Regions from separate parts of the Streptomyces sp. NPDC026575 genome, predicted to be linked through region 1. Evidence: riboswitches for the same ligand, from Rfam matches in the RefSeq annotation. Region 1 holds a riboswitch; each other region holds the start of a gene.
What was found. A riboswitch is a leader RNA that binds a small molecule or an ion and turns the genes downstream of it on or off. The one in region 1 is predicted to bind cyclic di-AMP.
Positions count from the first base shown of each region.

Region 1 (6,353 bases):
TCGACCAGCTTTCGCCACTTCGGCGTCGTCATTACCGTTCCACCATCTGAAATAGTCGGCTTTCGCGGGTGCGTTTCCGCCCCTTGTGAAGCGGAAAGCCGCGACTGGACATATGACGGGGGAAGGGATGTGAAGCGGCCCCGGCGGGCGAAGTCCCTTATGCCGTCGGGAAGTTCGCCGCCTGCTGCGCACGCGACAGTCGCGGACGCGACCGCCTTCGTCTCCTCCGTTGACGAAGACGCTCCGTTCTCCGCGAGCCCGGTGCCGTCCGGAACGACACGTCCCGGCGCACCACCGGACGTTGCCGACGTGCGCACTCAGATCCCCCGTCGTGCCGGCTCGACGCAGCTTCTCGACGAACCGGCGTCCCTCAAGAGTCCGGGAATCCGGCGGGGTTGTCGTTGGCGCCTGGTGCACAGGTTTTCTTAACCGGGAGTCGACTCCCCGGCAGCCGGTGCACGGTGCCGGTAGTCCTTCGGCGGAGTGCCGTACGCCTTGCGGAAGGCGCGGCTGAAGTCGGCCGCGCAGGAGAAGCCCCGGCGGCTGGCGATGGCGTGGATGGGGGTGGCGTGCAGCGCCGGGTCGGTGAGGTCGCGGCAGGCCGCCTCCAGCCGCCTGAGGCGTATCCAGGAGACGACGGTGGCCTCTTCGTGCTGGAAGAGGCGGTGCAGATAGCTGACGGAGATGTGGTGGGCGGCGGCGATCACGGCCGGGGAGAGGCCGGGGTCGTGCAGATGCTCCTGGACGAAGCGCTTGATGCTCAGCGTCAGGGTCCGCCGCCGGGTGTCCGGCGGGAGGGCGCTGTCGGTTTCGAGGGCGTGGGCGAAGAGCGCGGTGACCAGGTCGGTCAGGACCGTGCCCAGCCGGGGGCCGTCGGAGGGCTGGTACGGGCTGGTGTCCGCGCTCAGCCGGAGGAGGAACTGCGCCAGCAGCGCGCCGATCCCCGACCGGGTCGTCATGCGCCGCGGGACCGTGCGACGGGCCCCGCCGCGCGGCAGGGGCAGCAGCGCCTTGGGGATCTCCGCGCCCACCGTGGTGACCGGGGCCCTGCCGCCGCGGATCTCCCACGGCAGCGAGGAATCGTTGATGACCAGGTCGGACGGCCGGTAGACGACCTCGTGGCCGTCCCACCGGCCCGCTCCCGTCCCGCCCACGACGAAGGAGAGGTGGTAGAGCTCCGGGTCGGACTGCCGGATCAGCCGCGGGGTGCGCCGCATCACCACCTGCGGGATCGTGGCCGGCCACACGGACACCGCGCCGAGGTCCAGCACGCGCTGGGTGGCCCGGAAGTCGTCGGCGTGGTCGCTGCTCAGATGTATCGGAGCATGGGTCTGCTCCAGACGCTCCGCCCAGTAGGACAGCCGGTCCGCCGCCGGCACGTCCTCACTCCGGAAAACCGTCTCGTTCAACATGTCTCCCCCTTCAAGCTGCCCGCCCAGGGGGATGATCACGGACAGGGATAAGCGTCTGATGAACGTCGACGCCGAGGCCCGGCCCATGACCCGTCCGGCCCCCGACGGCTCGCCGCACGGCCTGGCACCGGCAACCCTTGGGGAGTCGAGGCGGCCGACACGCCGCTGCTCGTACGGAAGACGGGCGGGAGCGGAAGAGGCCGGTGCGGATGCGGCAGGTCGACGGGCCCCCTACGGGCGACGGGGAGCGGCGGGCGCGCCGTGAGCGGATGCCCCCGCCGGTGCGGCGCCTGGCGCGCTGGCTCCCCGCCCTGCTGATCGCCGCCGGCCTCGCCTTCGACCTGGGGACCCCGCCCAGCTACACCGCCTCCCCCTTCTTCGCCGCCGCGCCCCTGGTCGCGGCGCCGCTGCTGTCGCTGGCCAGCACCGCCCTGGCGGCCGTCGCCGCCATGGCCGGCGAGCTCTGGGGGGTGACGTACCGCAGCACCGCCCCGAACTACCACGAGTCGATGACGGAGCTCGCCACGGTCTTCGTCGTCGCCCTGCTCGCGCTGGGCATCAACCGGGTCGTGCGGACGAGCGATGCCCGTCTGGCGTCCGTACGGGACGTCTCGGAGGCCGCCCAGCGCGCCGTACTGCCGCTGCCGCCCGAGCGGCTGGCCGGGCTCGCGATCGCCGCCCGCTATGTGGGCGCGCGGGCGGACGCCGGGATCGGCGGCGATCTCTACGCGGTGCAGGACACCCCGCACGGCGTGCGGCTGATCGTCGGCGACGTACGCGGCAAGGGCCTGGAGGCGGTGGAGGCCGCGGTGGTCGTCATCGGCGCCTTCCGGGAGGCGGCCGAGCAGGAGGCCACCCTGGAGGCGGTGGCCGGCCGGCTGGAGCGGGCGCTGCAGCGGGAGGGCAGGCGGCGCGGAGGGCTGGACCGGTTCGAGGGGTTCACCACTGCCGTGCTGGCGGAGATCCCCACCAACGGGCGGCCCGTGCTGCGGGTCCTCAACCGGGGCCACCCGGCGCCCCTGATGCTCACCCCGGACGGCGGGCTGCGCGAGCTGGCCCCCGGGGCGCCGGCGCTGCCCCTGGGGATGTGCGAGGTGGCGAGCTGGCCCGACCGCTCGGACGAGACGTTCCTCCCGGCCGGCTCGCTGCTGCTGTTCTTCACCGACGGCATGACCGAGGCCCGCGACTTCCGCGGCCGCTTCTACGACCCCTCGAACCGGCTGCGCGGCCGCCGCTTCCCCGGCCCGGACGCCCTCCTGGACACCCTCGTCGAGGACGTGGCACTGCATACGGGCGGAGCGTCGGCGGACGACATGGCCCTGCTGGCGGTGCAGCGGCCCATGGGGGAGTAGGGGGCGCGGCGCGTAAGGGGCGGGGCCGGTCAGCCTCTTGGCGCCGCCGCTTCCGGCAGCCGGTGCAGGCTCTCGCCGTGCGGGCCGGTGAGCGCGATCGGCCGCCCGTCGAGAGCGAGGGTCAGCCGTCCGTCCTCCGGGCGCCCGGAGCGGTGCTCCGGCGCGGTGATCCACGGCAGGACGGAGTGGTGCTCGTTGGAGATCCAGTGCCCGCCGCCGGGCCGCCCGTCGAGCAGCGACCGCACGAGGCGCGCGAACTCCTCGCGGCGCGCCGGCGGAAGGTAGTTCAGCACGGCGCTGTGGAAGACGACCAGCGTCGCCTCCGGCGGTGCCGCGGCGGCCAGCGCGGGCAGCTCGTCGATCAGATCACCGCGTACGATCCGCGGCCGCGGCGCCGCCCGTACGGCCTCGACGGCGGCGAAGAGCCGCGCCGCGCGCTGCCCCTCGCCCGGCCAGACGAGCGACTGGAGCCAGCGCAGATCGTCCGGTGCGCCGACGGGGTCGAGCGGATTCAGATCGATACCGGCCCGCCAGACGACCTCCGGCAGCCGGCCGGGCAGCTCCTCGGGCGCCCAGTCCGTACGGCAGACGAACTCCACCGGGCCGTCGGGCGCCCCCACCTCGACGGGCCGCGGGGCGCCCGCGGGCAGCCCCTCGTACGAGTCGTACCCGGAGGCGGACTCGTACCGGTAGCGGTAGCTGTCGGGATGCAGGCACAGCCCGGCCGACGCGCCGACCTCCAGCAGCGCCAGCGGCTGCGGCAGCCGGGCGAGCAGCGGCAGCAGCGTGGCACAGCGGGCCGGCTCGTTGGTCTGGGTGGCGCGCTGCATGATCACCGCGCGGACCTCGTCCCAGTGCCGGACCGTCCACTCGCGCCAGCGTCCGTAGGCCGCCTCATCGCGCGGGCCCTGCTCCGCGTGCGGGCCGTCGAGCTGGCGGACGGCGGCGAGCAGGAGGTTCGGCTGCTGCTTGTTGCCGGCCGGCAGCGAACCCGACAGCAGGTCGCAGAACTCCGGGTCCTGGCTGATCCGCGCGGTCAGCTCCGCATGGGCGTCGGACCGTCCCCGCGCCTCCCGCCACGAGAACTCCCGGTAGCGCTCCGCCAGATCCGCCGCCGCGCTCCGGCCGATACCGCCCTTGACGTTTCCGGAGCTCACGGTGTTCCCCGCGCTCTCGACGTTGACGACCATGATCCGACGTTACGCCCTCACGTTCCGTAACCGGCGGGCGCCCCTCCGCATAACGACTGACGCACAATCAGCACGAGATCGTTTAGAGGTGCAGAGTCAACTCGCCCGCTTTGTGGGCATGCTGACCGAAAAAGTCCCTGCCAGATCTCGTGCGGAACGGATAAGGATTCCCGGGAAGGCTTGGAAAACGACCACGTCCTCTATTACTGTCCGATAACGCAGCGCGGTCGTCCCAGCCGTCGCAAGAGGCGGCACCGCGCGCCGACGCCGAATCCCGCACGCGCTTTTCACGCTCCTCCAGCACTTCGAACTGCACCAAGGGAACCGGGGAACCACCACCTTGGGGTGAATCGGGCGCCTCCGCCAGAGTGGCCCGTAGGAGACCTTCCTGCTCCGAACCCGTCAGCTAACCCGGTAGGCGAGAAGGAAGGAAAGGAGTGCGCCCCCGTGGCGTCCAACATGCCTGCCCCCGAGGCTCCGTCCGCATACCGACTCGACCCCCGAGGTGCCTTCGAAGGCCCGGGTGATCCGGACGGCATAGCGGACACAGACGGCGACGGCCCATGGGAGGAGTGGAACCCCACAGAGGAGTCGCTCCGCCCGGTCCGCGGCAAGCACCGGGTGGCCAAGCAGCGCGGCGGCGGACTCGCCCGTAGCGGCACGGTCCTGGGCGTCGGCGTCATCGCGGCGGTCGGCGCGGGGGGCATGGCCACCGCCGAGGACCGTCCGCCGGTCCCGATCTCCATGCCCGACATCGGCGGCATGGCCCACGAGATCTCCGACAGCCTCCCGGACGCCGAAGCCCTGCCGGGGATCGGCGGCCTCATATCCGACTCCGGCGCAGCAGACTCCGGAAGCGACGCCACCGGCCCGCTCACCCAGGCCACCCAGACCGGCACGACCGGTACGGGCGCCAACGCCGGCGAGGCGCTGCGCAGCCGCATCCTCCAGCAGGCCGACGCGCAGCAGGGCGCCGCCGAGGAGCAGGCCCGCGAAGCGGCCGAGGACGCCGCCGTCAAGCAGGCCGCGACGCGAGCGTCCGCAGCCCAGAAGACGGCCCAGGCCGCGGCGGACAAGGCCGCGGCCGCCAAGAAGGCGGCGGAGCTGGAGGCCAAGCGCAAGGCCGAGGAGGCGGCCCGCCGTAAGGCGGAGGCCGAACGGCTGGCCCAACTGGCCAAGAGCTTCATCACCCCCGTCGCCTCCTACACCCTGACCGCCAGCTTCGGGCAGGCCGGCGACCGCTGGGCCGCCGACCACACGGGCCAGGACTTCGCCGCACCGACCGGTACACCCGTCAAGGCGGTGCACTCCGGCACCATCACCCAGGCCGGCTGGGCCGGTTCGTACGGCTACCGCATCGTCCTCACCCTCGACGACGGCACCGAGCTGTGGTTCTGCCATCTGTCCTCGATGGTGCAGACCTCGGGCAAGGTCAACACCGGCGATGTGATCGGCCGCGTCGGCGCCACCGGCAATGTCACCGGCCCCCACCTCCACCTGGAGGTACGCCCCGACGCCGGCAACCCCATAGACCCGATGCCGTGGCTGCGCGATCACGGCGTGAACGTCTGAGGTCTCGGGAAGTTCAGGTCTTCCGAGTGCGGGCCCCGGGGGGAATCCCCGGGGCTTTCCTCATGGCGCCCCAAAGCCTTCGCCCGCATCGGTCGACCTCCCCCCGACTCCCCCTGACTCCCTCCCCTTGACTCCCTCCCCGGGAATAACTTCCCTCCTGTCCACGCTGCAACAACGCATGACCTCGACACATCCCACCCCCCGGAACCGCCGGAACCTCGGCTCGCTCGCCGTCTCCCCACTCGCCCTCGGCGGCAATGTCTTCGGCTGGACGGCCGACGAGGCCGAGTCGTTCGCCGTGCTCGACGCCTATGCGGCAGGCGGTGGCAACTTCATCGACACCGCCGACGCCTATTCGGCCTGGGTGCCCGGCAACAAGGGCGGCGAATCAGAGTCCGTCATCGGCGACTGGCTGGCCTCCCGCCGCAATCGCTCCGAGGTCGTCGTCGCCACCAAGGTCGGTGCCCACCCCGACTACAAGGGCCTGAGCCCGGCCACCATCAAGTCCGCGGTCGACGAATCCCTCACCCGTCTCCGCACCGACTACATCGACCTCTACTACACCCACTACGACGACGAATCGGTCGAGGTCTCGGAGATCATCGGCACGCTCGACGAGCTCGTCCAGGCCGGCAAGGTCCGTGAGATCGGGGCCTCCAACATCTCCGCGCGGCGCCTGGAGGAGTGCCTGGCCTTCTCCGCCCGCGAGGGCGTGGCCCGTTACGTCGCCCTCCAGCCGCACTACAACCTGGTCTCGCGCGACACCTACGAGGGCGAACTCGCCGACCTGGCCGCCCGTGAGGGCGTGGGCACCGTCCCGTACTGGG
Region 1 is NZ_JBVHQM010000003.1:412,287-418,639, forward strand. Features, by position in the region: gene ACZ4NB_RS06120 (peptidoglycan-binding protein) at 1-32, opposite strand, end outside; gene ACZ4NB_RS06125 (AraC-like ligand-binding domain-containing protein) at 426-1,412, opposite strand; gene ACZ4NB_RS06130 (PP2C family protein-serine/threonine phosphatase) at 1,622-2,764, shown strand; gene ACZ4NB_RS06135 (DUF2332 domain-containing protein) at 2,794-3,954, opposite strand; cyclic di-AMP (ydaO/yuaA leader) riboswitch at 4,246-4,390, shown strand; gene ACZ4NB_RS06140 (M23 family metallopeptidase) at 4,402-5,526, shown strand; gene ACZ4NB_RS06145 (aldo/keto reductase) at 5,705-6,353, shown strand, end outside.

Region 2 (6,353 bases), on a different contig from region 1:
CTGAGCAGCACCAAGATCCGCTCCGGGTCGATCAAGGCCGGTGACCAGATCGCCTATTCGGGCAACTCCGGCAACTCGACGGGACCGCATCTGCACTTCGAGGTGCGCCCCGGCGGAGGCTCGGCGATCGACCCGCTGCCGTGGCTGCGCAGCCACGGGCTCGACCCGAACTGACCCCCGGCGTACCGTTCCTGCAACATCCGACGTGCCGTTCCCGCAGCGTCGGGCCGGCGCGCTCCCCCGCCTTGCGCCGGCCCCCCGGGCGCCCGCCTACAGCTTCTCTACGGGCGCGTACCGCAGCAGCAGCCGCTTGGGCTTCTCGCCGCCGAAGTCGATGGTCGCCTCGGCGTTGTCGCCGCTGCCCTTGACGCCGACGACGGTGCCGAGCCCGAAGCTGTCGTGGGTGACGCGATCGCCGACGGCCAGCGAGACCACCTCGCGGTCCTTGGTGCGCCGGGTCGCGAAGCCGCTCGGGCCCTTCGAGCGGGCCGACGAGAGCGTGGCGCCGATGCCCCCGCCGAGGCCGCCGGTGCCGCCGCCCCTGGACGAGAGGCCGCCCATGGTCGCCGAGGGCGTCGCCGGCCCCGTCCGCCGCCACTGCACGTAGTCGTCCGGGATCTCCTCCAGGAACCGGGAGGGCGGGTTGTACGACGGCTGGCCCCAGGCGCTGCGCATCGTCGAGCGGGTGACGTAGAGCCGCTCGCGGGCGCGGGTGATGCCGACATAGGCCAACCGGCGCTCCTCCTCCAGCTCCTTGGTCTGGCCCAGCGCCCGCATGTGCGGGAAGACGCCGTCCTCCATGCCGGTCAGGAAGACGACCGGGAACTCCAGGCCCTTGGCGGTGTGCAGCGTCATGAGGGTGATCACGCCGCTGCCCTCCTCGTCCTCGTCCGGGATCTGGTCGGAGTCGGCGACCAGCGCGACCTGCTCCAGGAAGTCGGCGAGGGTGCCGGGGTTGGCCTCTTCGCGGTCCTGCTCGAATTCCAGGGCCACGGCGGCGAGTTCCTGGAGGTTCTCGATCCGGGTCTCGTCCTGCGGGTCGGTGGATGCCTGGAGCTCGGCGAGGTAGCCCGTGCGCTCCAGGACGGCCTCCAGGATCGTGGCGGGCCCGGCGCCGGACTCGACGATCGTGCGCAGCTCCTCCATCAGGACGTTGAAGCGCTTGACGGCGTTGGCGGAGCGGGCCGCCATACCGTACGCCTCGTCGACCCGGCGCAGCGCCTGCGGGAAGGTGATCTTCTCGCGCGAGGACAGGGCGTCGATCATCGCCTCGGCGCGCTCGCCGATACCGCGCTTGGGGACGTTGAGGATGCGGCGCAGCGGCACGGTGTCCTCGGGGTTGGCGAGCACCCGCAGATACGCCAGGACGTCGCGGACCTCCTTGCGCTCGTAGAAGCGCACGCCGCCGACGACCTTGTAGGGCAGACCGACCCGGATGAAGATCTCTTCGAAGACGCGGGACTGGGCGTTGGTGCGGTAGAAGACGGCGACGTCGCCGGCCTTGGCGTCGCCGGCGTCGGTGAGGCGGTCGATCTCGTCGGAGACGAACTGGGCCTCGTCGTGCTCGGTGTCGGCGACATAGCCGATGATCTTGGGGCCGGCCCCGGCGTCCGTCCAGAGGTTCTTGGGGCGGCGGTTCTCGTTGCGCTCGATGACGGCGTTGGCGGCGGACAGGATCGTCTGGCTGGAGCGGTAGTTCTGCTCCAGCAGGATCGTCGTGGCGTCCGGGTAGTCCTCCTCGAACTGGAGGATGTTGCGGATCGTGGCGCCGCGGAAGGCGTAGATCGACTGGTCGGCGTCGCCGACGACGCACAGCTCGGCGGCGGGGATGTCGGCCGTTCCCCGGCCGACCAGCTCGCGCACCAGGGTGTACTGGGCGTGGTTGGTGTCCTGGTACTCGTCGACGAGGACATGGCGGAAGCGGCGGCGGTAGTGCTCGGCGACGTCGGGGAATGCCTGGAGCAGATGGACCGTCGTCATGATGATGTCGTCGAAGTCCAGGGCGTTGGCCTCGCGCAGCCGCGCCTGATACATCGCATACGCCTCGGCCAGCGACTTCTCGAACCCGTCGGCCGCCGTCTGGGCGAAGGTCTCCTCGTCGATGAGCTCGTTCTTGAGGTTGGAGACCTTGGCGCTGAAGGACTTGGGCGGGAAGCGCTTGGGGTCCAGGTCCAGATCGCGGCAGACCAGCGCCATCAGGCGCTTGGAATCGGCCGCGTCGTAGATCGAGAAGGAGGACGTGAAGCCGAGCTTCTTGGACTCGCGGCGCAGGATGCGCACGCAGGCGCTGTGGAAGGTGGAGACCCACATGGCGTTGGCGCGCGGGCCGACCAGCTGCTCGACGCGCTCCTTCATCTCGCCCGCGGCCTTGTTGGTGAACGTGATCGCGAGGACCTGGCCCGGGTGGACATGGCGCTCGGCGAGCAGATGCGCGATGCGGTGCGTGAGCACCCTGGTCTTGCCGGATCCGGCGCCGGCGACGATCAGCAGCGGGCCTCCGGCGTGCACGACCGCGGCCTTCTGCTCGTCGTTGAGCCCCTCCAGCAGCGCGGCCGGGTCGACGGGCGGGCGGGCGGCGCCGTCGCGGTAGTACGCCTCGGTGTGCACGGGCGCGTCGAACCTCCCGCCGAAGAGGTCGGCGGGGACCTCCTCCGGGACCGGCTCGTGCTCGTCCTCGGGAGGCGGCGGGTGCTCCTCCTCGCCCTTGGGGCCGAGGTCCGCCAGAAAGCTGTCGTCAAAGAGGCTGCTCATCGCCCACCGAGTCTAGGCCGCCGCACTGACAGCGCGCCGGGGAGTACGCGATTGTCCGTGCCGGGGCAGGTCAGGCGACCGGAGGCGGAACCGCCGGGGGCCGGCCGCTACCCGAACCCGACATCTGACGCAACACCCGCCGCCGCGCGTTCAGGTCACGAAAAGGTTTCGGGCATATCGAACATCAGCCTTCACAGGAGCCACACGAATTGGCTAACGTCCTCGCTCGGGCAGCCCGCCTCCCCGCGGTCGACAGCTTCCGCACGGGCCGCCCACGCCGAGTCCGGCCTGCCCTCAGGCACCCGGAGCCGGGGACCCACCAGCACCACCGGGGTGAATCGGTCCAGCGGCCGTCATCAGCGGCCGCACGGACCGTAGGGCAAGCCTTCCGTCAGCGACACCGCCCGAACCCGACAGCTAACCCGGTAGGCGGTCCACGGAAGGAGTTGCCGGCCTTGGCGTCCCATCGCAAGCCGCGCACCAGCGTTCTCCTCTCGCCCGGGAGCCGGCGTACGGCGGCCGGGCTCACCACCGCCGCGCTCGCCTCGGTCACCCTGCTCTCGCAGACCGCCGACGCCGCCCCCAGGGCGCCCAGACCCTCCATCGAAGAGGTCAAGAAGAAGGTCGACGACCTCTACCACCAGGCCGAGGTGGCCACCCAGAAGTACAACGCCGCCAAGGAGCGCGCCGAGCACCAGAGCGCCACCGTCGACGATCTGCTCGACGCCGCCGCCAAGCGCGCGCAGCGGATGAACGAGTCCCGGCGCGAACTGGGCACCTTCGCCTCGGCGCAGTACCGCACCGGCGGCATGAACCCGACGGCGCAGCTGATGCTCGCCAAGGACCCGCAGCAGTTCGTCGACCGCAGCCACCTGATGGAGCGGCTGACCAGCCGGCAGAAGCAGGCGGTCACCGACTACCAGGAGCAGGCGGCGGCCGCGGCGCGGCAGCGGGCCAAGGCCACCAGCAGCCTGGAGCAGCTGCAGCAGTCGCAGGCCTCGCTGAAGGAGTCCAAGCAGTCCGTCCAGGGGAAGCTGGCCGAGGCCCGGCAGCTGCTGTCGCGGCTCACCGCCCAGGAGAAGGCGCGACTGGCGGAGCTGGAGCGCCAGAAGGAGGAGGCGGCCCGGCGCAAGGCCGCCGAGGAGGCGCGCCGGCAGCAGGAGGCCGAGCGCCAGCGTCAGCAGGACGGCTCGACGGGCGGCTCCACGGGCGGCTCCACGGGCGGTCAGACCGGTGGCGGCACCAGCGACGGCGGCTCCACCGGGGGCTCGTACTCCACCAAGGCGGAGAAGGCGCTGGCGTTCGCCCGCGCCCAGATGGGCAAGCCGTACGTCTGGGGCGCCACCGGGCCCAGCTCCTATGACTGCTCGGGGCTGACGCAGGCGGCGTGGAAGGCGGCCGGGGTCGATCTGCCGCGGACGACCTGGGACCAGGTCAAGGTCGGCCAGCGGGTGGCGACCAAGGATCTGCAACCCGGTGACCTGGTGTTCTTCTTCGACGACATCAGCCACGTCGGCATGTACATAGGCGGCGGCAAGATGATCCACGCCCCCAAGCCGGGCGCCTACGTCCGCGAGGAGTCGATCTACTACATGCCGATCTACGGGAGCGTCCGCCCGGCCTGAGGCCGCGGCCCCGCCTCCCCGGAGGACCGCTCCTTTCCCCAGGCGCCCCAGGGCGCCCGACCAGGCCACCCCCCACGGTCACCCCCCACACGCCACCGCGCGGCCATCGGCTCCGGAATTCCGGAGCACGGTGACCGCGCGGTGTGCCGTAGTGGGGGGGTGCCGCCGTCAGGTCCAGAGCACCGCGATGAAGATGTTGGCGATCGTGAGCCCGCCCACCACGCCGAACAGCGGCGCGGGGACCTTCTCCTCGTCCCGCTTGACGTAGACCAGCGCCAGGATCACCACCAGGACGGCCATCTTGACGCCGATCTTGATGTTGTTGACCGGGTGGTCCTGGGCCTGGTTGAGGCCGACCAGCACGATGCCGGTGACCAGCATCGTCAGCGCGCCGTGCAGCATGGCCGGCACGAAGCGGGCGGTGCCCGCGCCCATCGCCTTCATCTGGGTCAGGAAGCCGCCCAGCAGGGAGGCGATGCCGATGATGTGCAGGCCGACGAAGACATTGATTACTACGTCCATAGTGCTGGATCGTAGCCGCCATATAGCACGCCCTTTCCGGCAGGGCGTCCGCAATCGCCGCTTCGGTCACGGCAGACCGGTCCCGGTGTGCAGGCGGCGGCGGTGCGGTCAACCGCGCACCGGCCGCGGTCGAAAGCGAACAATGCCAGCCAACCGGACTCACCCCCGTGACGCCCAGGCTTAGCGTCCTCCTCCAGGCGGCCGACATCCCGCCATCGCCGGCCTCCGCGCCAGTGTTCCGTCGGCCGCCCCGCCGAGAGGTGCGGCGACGGCCGGCTCCCCCGTTGCCGACCGCCGCCGCGCCCTCGGCCCGAAGGGAAGGAAGTGACGGCCACCGTGGCCTCGCACCGCAAGCCCAGGCAGCATCCGCTCGCCGCGCTCACGGGTGGTTCGCGCAGTGCGCGCACCGTCCGTACGGCCGCCACCCTCGCCCTCGCGGGCGCCGCCACCGCCACCGCCTTCGACGGCACCGGCCAGGCGGCCCCCTCCCCCACCCCCGACCAGGTCAAGGACCGGGTCGACGCGCTGTACCAGGAGGCAGAGGTGGCCACACAGAGCTACAACGGCGCCAAGGAAGCCGCCGACACCGCACGCGAGGAGCTGAGCAGACTGCAGGACGAGGCCGCCCGCCGGACCCGGAAGCTGAACACCGCCCGCGCGGAACTGGGCGCCGTGGCCGCGTCCCAGTACCGCGCGGGCGGCATCGACCCGACCGTTTCGCTGCTGCTGTCCGAGGACCCGCAGCGCTATCTGGACGGCGCCGCGGTGCTGGAGCGCACGGGCAGCCACCAGGCGGCCGCGGTGGCCGGTTACGCGCGCCGGCTGGGCAGCGTGCGGCAGGTCCGGCAGCGGGCTGAGGACACCGCGCAGCGGCTGGTGTCCACCGAGGCCGGGCTGAAGAAGCACCGGATCACCATCGTCCGCAAGCTGGACGCCGCCGAGCAGCTGCTGGACCGGCTGACCGCGGAGCAGCGGCGCCGGATGGCGGGCGCGGACGGTTCCCGGGGCGGCGCCCGCGCGGACCGGGGAACGGGCCGCGGTGACGGCCTGCTCGGCGGGATCCCGGCCGGCTCGGCGGCCGCCGCGGCCCAGGCGGCCGCGCTGGCCCCCGACTCCCGGGCGACGCGCGCCGTTTCCTTCGCCTACGCAGCCCTCGGCAAACCGTACGTCTGGGGCGCCACGGGCCCCTCGGCCTACGACTGCTCGGGCCTGACCCAGGCCGCCTGGGAGTCCGGCGGCGTCTCGCTGCCCCGCACCACCTACACCCAGATCAACTCCGGCCCCCGCGTCGACCGCTCCCAACTCGCCCCCGGCGACCTGGTGTTCTTCTACACCGGCATCAGCCATGTGGGCCTGTACATCGGCGACGGCAAGATGATCCACGCGCCCCATCCGGGCGCCCCGGTACGCATCGCGCCGATCGACCAGATGCCGTTCGCGGGGGCCACCCGGCCG
Region 2 is NZ_JBVHQM010000022.1:8,368-14,720, reverse strand. Features, by position in the region: gene ACZ4NB_RS27530 (M23 family metallopeptidase) at 1-174, shown strand, start outside; gene pcrA (DNA helicase PcrA) at 271-2,751, opposite strand; cyclic di-AMP (ydaO/yuaA leader) riboswitch at 3,017-3,199, shown strand; gene ACZ4NB_RS27520 (C40 family peptidase) at 3,207-4,376, shown strand; gene ACZ4NB_RS27515 (hypothetical protein) at 4,545-4,898, opposite strand; gene ACZ4NB_RS27510 (C40 family peptidase) at 5,223-6,353, shown strand, end outside.
Region 2: another riboswitch for cyclic di-AMP. It lies ahead of ACZ4NB_RS27520 (C40 family peptidase); the one in region 1 lies ahead of ACZ4NB_RS06140 (M23 family metallopeptidase).

Region 3 (6,353 bases), on a different contig from region 1:
ACTTCCGGGACTGGGCGGGCATGATGATCCGCCACGGCGGGGGGCCGCGCGGCGGGGTCGCCCGTTCCGTGAAGAAGATGCGCGGCTACCTCGCCGAGCTGATCCACCGCAAGCGGGCGTCCCTGGGGGAGACGGCGGAGCCGGACGAGGACCTGATATCCGGTCTGATCCGCGCCTCCGACCACGGCGAGCACCTCACCGAGAACGAGGCCGCCGCGATGGCGTTCATCCTGCTCTTCGCCGGCTTCGAGACCACCGTCAACCTCATCGGCAACGGCACCTACGCGCTGCTGCGCCACCCCGCCCAGCGCGAACTGCTGCAGAAGTCGATGGCGGCGGGCGACACCGAGCTGCTGACCACCGGCATCGAGGAGCTGCTCCGCTACGACGGGCCCGTGGAGCTGGCGACCTGGCGGTTCGCGACGCAGGATCTGACGCTCGGCGGGCAGCGGATCGCCGAGGGCGATCCCGTACTGGTGGTGCTGGCCGCCGCGGACCGTGATCCGTCACGCTTTGTCGAACCCGATGTTCTCGATCTGACCCGACGTGACAATCAGCATCTGGGATACGGGCACGGCATCCACTACTGCCTGGGCGCACCGCTCGCCCGGCTCGAAGGGCAGACCGCGCTCGCCACGCTGCTGACCCGGCTCCCGGACATCCGGTTTGCCACGGATCCTGATGATCTGCGCTGGCGCGGCGGGCTCATCATGCGCGGACTGCGGTCCCTTCCGGTGGAGTTCACGCCCGAGCGGTCCTGACCGGGGGCGCCATCGAAGGTGACGCAGCGTCAGCAGCGTGACCTCCGCGTGATCTGCGCTACACCGGCTTGTGACTACCCGTGACCCCGGCTACCTTTCGACCGACGGTCGAAAGGATTCACGATTCGTTCACGCGGGCACCCGCATAAGCGGACGCTCGATGGGGTGGGGAATCGAACGGTCGTCGAACAACTCAACCGCCGCGCGAAAGGCATCCGCATGCGTTCCGGGAACGGCCGACACCGTCGCCCCCGTCAAGCACCGGCCATCTTTGTCACGGTGGGAGTGACCGGCGCGGGCCTCGCACTGCCCCTGGTCTCCGCCAGTGGGGCACACGCCGCCGACACCGCGACCTGGGACCGGGTCGCCCAGTGCGAGAGCGGCGGGGTGTGGAGCGCCGCCTCGGGCAACGGCTTCTACGGCGGGCTGCAGCTGACCCAGGAGATGTGGGACGACTACGGCGGCGGGGCCTACGCCTCGCGCCCCGATCTCGCCAGCCGCGCCCAGCAGATAGCCGTGGCCGAATCGATCCTCGACGACCGCGGCCCGGACGCCTGGCCGAGCTGCGCGGTCAACGCCGGGCTCACCAAGGACGGCCGTGCGCCGAAGGTCGACCCGGGCAGCACGAGCACGCCGCGGCCCACCCCGTCCGACGAGGACGTCGACCCGGCCCCCTGGGACCGGTCCCCCTCGACCGGCTCGTCCGACGAGCCCAGTGGCCCGGACGACTCCAAGGCCCATGAGGGCGACCGCGAGGGCGAGGGGTCCGGTGACGGGAGCGGCGACGGGTCCCGCGACGGATCCCAGGGCGGCTCCCGCGACGGGTCGTCCGACGGCTCGCGCGGCGACGCGGGCGACGAGCCGTCCCAGGAGACGCCGGCGCCGTCCGAGTCCGACGGCCGCGACACCCCAGAGACCCCGGAGCCGTCCGACTCCGCCACCCCCGACGACCAGGGCGACGACGCCTCCCGTCCCGCCGACCCCTCCGGCGACGCCGACCGCACGGACCCGGGCGGTACGCCCGGCCAGGCGTCCGGCAAGGGCAAGCACCGCGGCGACGCGGACCCGGACGAGGGCGACGACGGCGACCGGACGCCCGGCGGCCGGCACGCCTCGCGCGGCGACGGCGGGCGCGGCACGGGCCCGGCGGACGGCGACTACACCGTGCGCCCGGGTGACAGCCTGTCAGCCATCGCCGCGGCCCACCGGCTGCCGGGCGGCTGGCCCGCGCTCTACGAGCGCAACGAGGGCGTCATCGGGGCCGACGAGAACCTGATCCAGCCGGGTCAGCGGCTCGATCTCGGGCATGCGGAGGGCTAGTTCGCCGCCTTCGTCCCCTTTGGGAAAGTGAGACAAGGCTCTCGTTGGGCGGCGGGCGCGCGGATTCGCCCGCCGCTGCCATAACGGCCCTCACCTGCAGATATGTGACCAACCCGTGATCAAAAACGGTCAACTTGGTTCAGAAGGTGGGGTTTGAACACCAAGGGGATTACTGCTTACGGTCAGGACCGCTCGCCAAAGCGGGCCCCTTCGATCACACGCCGAATCCTGCCGGTGGTCGGAGGCAGTTGACGCGCAAGCGCCGAAGGCAGGAGCGGGGGAACCAAGGTAGGCGCCGGTCAGGCCCGTGAAAGCGGGTCAGCCGGCTTGGGGTGAAGCCAGGTGCGCCACGCGCGCCGGGCCGGGCGACTCACAGCCCGAACCCGACAGCTCACCTCGTAGGCGTCGGTGAGGAAACGAACGAACCATGCTGATCAACAAGGGCAAGCACCGTCGTCCCTCCAAGGCCGTCCGCGTCGCCACCCTCGCCGGTGTCGCCGGTGCCGCCGTCGCCGTCCCGCTGATGGGCGCCACGTCCGCCTCCGCCGCCTCGGTCGCCACCTGGGACAAGGTCGCCCAGTGCGAGTCCGGTGGCAACTGGTCGATCAACACCGGTAACGGCTACTACGGTGGCCTGCAGTTCTCCAACTCCAGCTGGGCCGCCGCCGGTGGCACCCAGTACGCGGCGCGCGCCGACCTGGCCACCAAGGCCCAGCAGATCGCCGCCGCCGAGAAGCTCCTCGCCATCCAGGGCCCGGGCGCCTGGTCCTGCGCCGGTGCCGGCGGCCTGACCTCCGGTGGTCCGTCCCCCGACCTCGACACCTCCACCAAGTCCGCCCCGAAGCAGGACGAGGCCAAGCCCGAGGTGAAGAAGGCCCCGGCCGCCCCCAAGGCCGAGAAGGCCCAGCCGGCCCCGAAGAAGTCCGAGCGCGGCGGCGACTACACCGTCAAGGCGGGCGACACCCTGGCCAAGATAGCCAAGGCCCACGGCACCAACTGGAAGTCGCTCTACGAGGCCAACAAGTCGGTCATCGGCGGCAACCCGAACCTGATCTTCCCGGGTCAGCAGCTCAGCATCTGAGCCGTCCGCTCACCGGGACTCCCGTCCGCCGAAGCCGCGGGCCCCGTTCCTCCGTGAGACCGCCCCGTCCGGCGCGCCACTCCCCCCAGCGCGCCGCGGCGGGGCTTCTCCATGAGGTGCGGCGCGCACCGCCGTGACCAGCCGCGTCCCGCACTTTTCTCCGCTCAGCGAACAATGTGGCGAAACATCCCGTGAACTGCGCCTTTGGGCATCTTTTCGTCCCACGGAGCGGGCCAAGGGCAAGCGGACGCGGCCGGGGCCGTTAGGCTCGTGCTGCAGAACTCCAGACACCCATGAAGGAGACAACGTGCCGTCCATCGACGTCGTCGTAGCCCGCGAAATTCTCGACTCGCGAGGTAATCCCACGGTCGAGGTCGAGGTCGGCCTCGACGACGGCAGCACGGGCCGTGCCGCCGTGCCGTCCGGCGCCTCGACCGGCGCCTTCGAGGCCATCGAGCTCCGCGACGGCGACCCGAACCGCTACCTCGGCAAGGGCGTCGAGAAGGCCGTCCTGGCCGTCATCGAGCAGATCGGCCCGGAGCTCGTCGGCTACGACGCGACCGAGCAGCGGCTGATCGACCAGGCGATGTTCGACCTGGACGCCACCGACAACAAGGGCTCGCTCGGCGCCAACGCCATCCTCGGCGTCTCCCTCGCCGTCGCGCACGCCGCCTCCGAGGCCAGCGACCTCCCGCTGTTCCGCTACCTCGGCGGCCCGAACGCGCACGTGCTGCCCGTGCCGATGATGAACATCCTCAACGGCGGCTCGCACGCCGACTCCAACGTGGACATCCAGGAGTTCATGATCGCGCCGATCGGCGCGGAGTCCTTCTCCGAGGCGCTGCGCTGGGGCGCCGAGGTCTACCACACCCTCAAGAAGGTCCTGAAGGCCAAGGGCCTGGCCACCGGCCTCGGCGACGAGGGCGGCTTCGCCCCGAACCTGGGCTCCAACCGCGAGGCCCTGGACCTCATCCTTGAGGCCATCAAGGAAGCCGGTTACACCCCCGGCCAGGACATCGCGCTGGCGCTGGACGTCGCCGCCTCCGAGTTCTACAAGGACGGCAAGTACCAGTTCGAGGGCAAGGACCGCTCGGCCGCCGAGATGACCGAGTACTACGAGGAGCTGGTGGCGGCCTACCCGCTGGTCTCCATCGAGGACCCGCTGTTCGAGGACGACTGGGCCGGCTGGAAGGTCATCACCGACAAGCTCGGCGCCAAGGTCCAGCTGGTCGGCGACGACCTGTTCGTCACCAACCCCGAGCGCCTCGCCCGCGGCATCGAGGAGGGCTCCGCCAACGCGCTGCTGGTGAAGGTCAACCAGATCGGCTCGCTGACCGAGACCCTGGACGCCGTGGAGCTGGCCCAGCGCAACGGCTTCAAGTGCATGATGTCGCACCGCTCCGGTGAGACCGAGGACGTCACCATCGCCGACCTGGCCGTCGCCACCAACTGCGGCCAGATCAAGACCGGTGCCCCGGCCCGCTCCGAGCGCGTCGCCAAGTACAACCAGCTGCTGCGCATCGAGGAGATCCTCGACGACGCCGCGGTCTACGCCGGCCGCTCCGCCTTCCCGCGGTTTCGCTCTGCGAACTGAATCAGTGCCGCGCTCTGCGAACTGAATCAGTGCAGCGCTCTGCGAACTGAATCAGTGCCGCGCTCAGCGAACTGAATCGGTGCCGCGCTCAGCGAACTGAGTCACGGCTGATCGGCTGACGTTACGGCCGAGCACCTGCGTACGTCCTCGGCGACGGTCCCGTACCGTTGCCGGGGACGTACCTGCTTGATGCAGTCCGGCGTCAGTCAGTGAAGGGGAGACGACGTGCCCGCGGACCGGTTCTCGACCGCGACCCGACTCAAGGCGCTCGGCGAGCAGGCCGCCGCCCGCGTCTACCGAGCCCGCCCGCCCCGCCGCAACCGCCTCACCGGCCGCGCCGCCCTGCTGGCGCTGGTCATGTGCTCCCTGGTGGTCGCCCTCGCGTACCCGATAAGGCAGTACATCTCCCAGCGCTCCGACATCGCCGAACAGCGCCGCAAGGCCCAGGACGCCGGTGCCGAGCTGGACCGGCTGCGCGAGCAGCGGGCCCGGTGGCAGGACCCGGAGTACGTACGCCAGCAGGCCCGCCGGCAGCTGCACTACGTCATGCCGGGGGAGACCGGCTACCTCGTCCAGGACGGCTCCGGTTCCGCCGCCGCCCCGAGGGGACCGCAGGCGGCGCGGCGCCCCTGGTACGAGAATCTGTGGAGCGCCGTCGACGCGGCCGACAAGCGGTAGGGCTGCGCCGGTACGCCTCGGGCCGTACCGCCGGCGCGGGGCAGCCCGTACTGTCGACACCAGGCGGTCCGCACCGCCGCCCCACCACCCACCTCACCGAAAGCGCACATGGAAACCCCTCCGCCCCAGACCGAGCCCACCGAGCCCACCGCCGCGGACATCGCGGCCTTCAAGGAGCAGCTCGGCCGCCCGCCCCGCGGGCTGCGCGCCATCGCGCACCGCTGCCCCTGCGGCCAGCCGGACGTCGTCGAGACGGCGCCGCGCCTGGAGGACGGCACGCCCTTCCCCACGCTCTACTACCTCACCTGCCCGCGCGCGGCCTCCGCGATCGGCACGCTGGAGGCCAACGGCGTGATGAAGGAGATGTCCGAGCGGCTGGCGACCGACCCGGAGCTGGCCGCCGCCTACCGCGCGGCCCACGAGGACTACATCCGGCGGCGGGACGCCATCGAGGTGCTCCAGGGCTTCCCGAGCGCGGGCGGCATGCCCGACCGGGTCAAGTGCCTGCACGTCCTCGTCGGCCACTCGCTGGCGGCCGGTCCCGGCGTCAACCCGCTCGGGGACGAGGCGCTCGCGATGCTGCCGGAGTGGTGGAAGAAGGGGCCGTGCGTGAGCCCCTGCGCCGAGGACGACAAGGGAGGGTCCCGGTGAAGCGGGTCGCCGCCATCGACTGCGGTACCAACTCCATCCGGCTGCTGGTCGCGGACGCGGATCCGGAGACCGGCGAGCTGAAGGACCTCGACCGCCGGATGCAGATCGTCCGGCTGGGCCAGGGCGTGGACCGCACCGGCCGGCTGGCGCCGGAGGCGCTGGAGCGGACCTTCGCGGCCTGCCGGGAGTACGCCGCGGTGATCGCCGGCCTGGGCGCGCAGCAGGTCCGCTTCGTGGCCACCTCCGCCTCCCGGGACGCGGAGAACCG
Region 3 is NZ_JBVHQM010000004.1:297,412-303,764, forward strand. Features, by position in the region: gene ACZ4NB_RS07500 (cytochrome P450 family protein) at 1-761, shown strand, start outside; gene ACZ4NB_RS07505 (LysM peptidoglycan-binding domain-containing protein) at 1,041-2,081, shown strand; cyclic di-AMP (ydaO/yuaA leader) riboswitch at 2,332-2,501, shown strand; gene ACZ4NB_RS07510 (transglycosylase family protein) at 2,509-3,162, shown strand; gene eno (phosphopyruvate hydratase) at 3,470-4,756, shown strand; gene ACZ4NB_RS07520 (FtsB family cell division protein) at 4,982-5,434, shown strand; gene ACZ4NB_RS07525 (DUF501 domain-containing protein) at 5,543-6,085, shown strand; gene ACZ4NB_RS07530 (Ppx/GppA phosphatase family protein) at 6,082-6,353, shown strand, end outside.
Region 3: another riboswitch for cyclic di-AMP. It lies ahead of ACZ4NB_RS07510 (transglycosylase family protein); the one in region 1 lies ahead of ACZ4NB_RS06140 (M23 family metallopeptidase).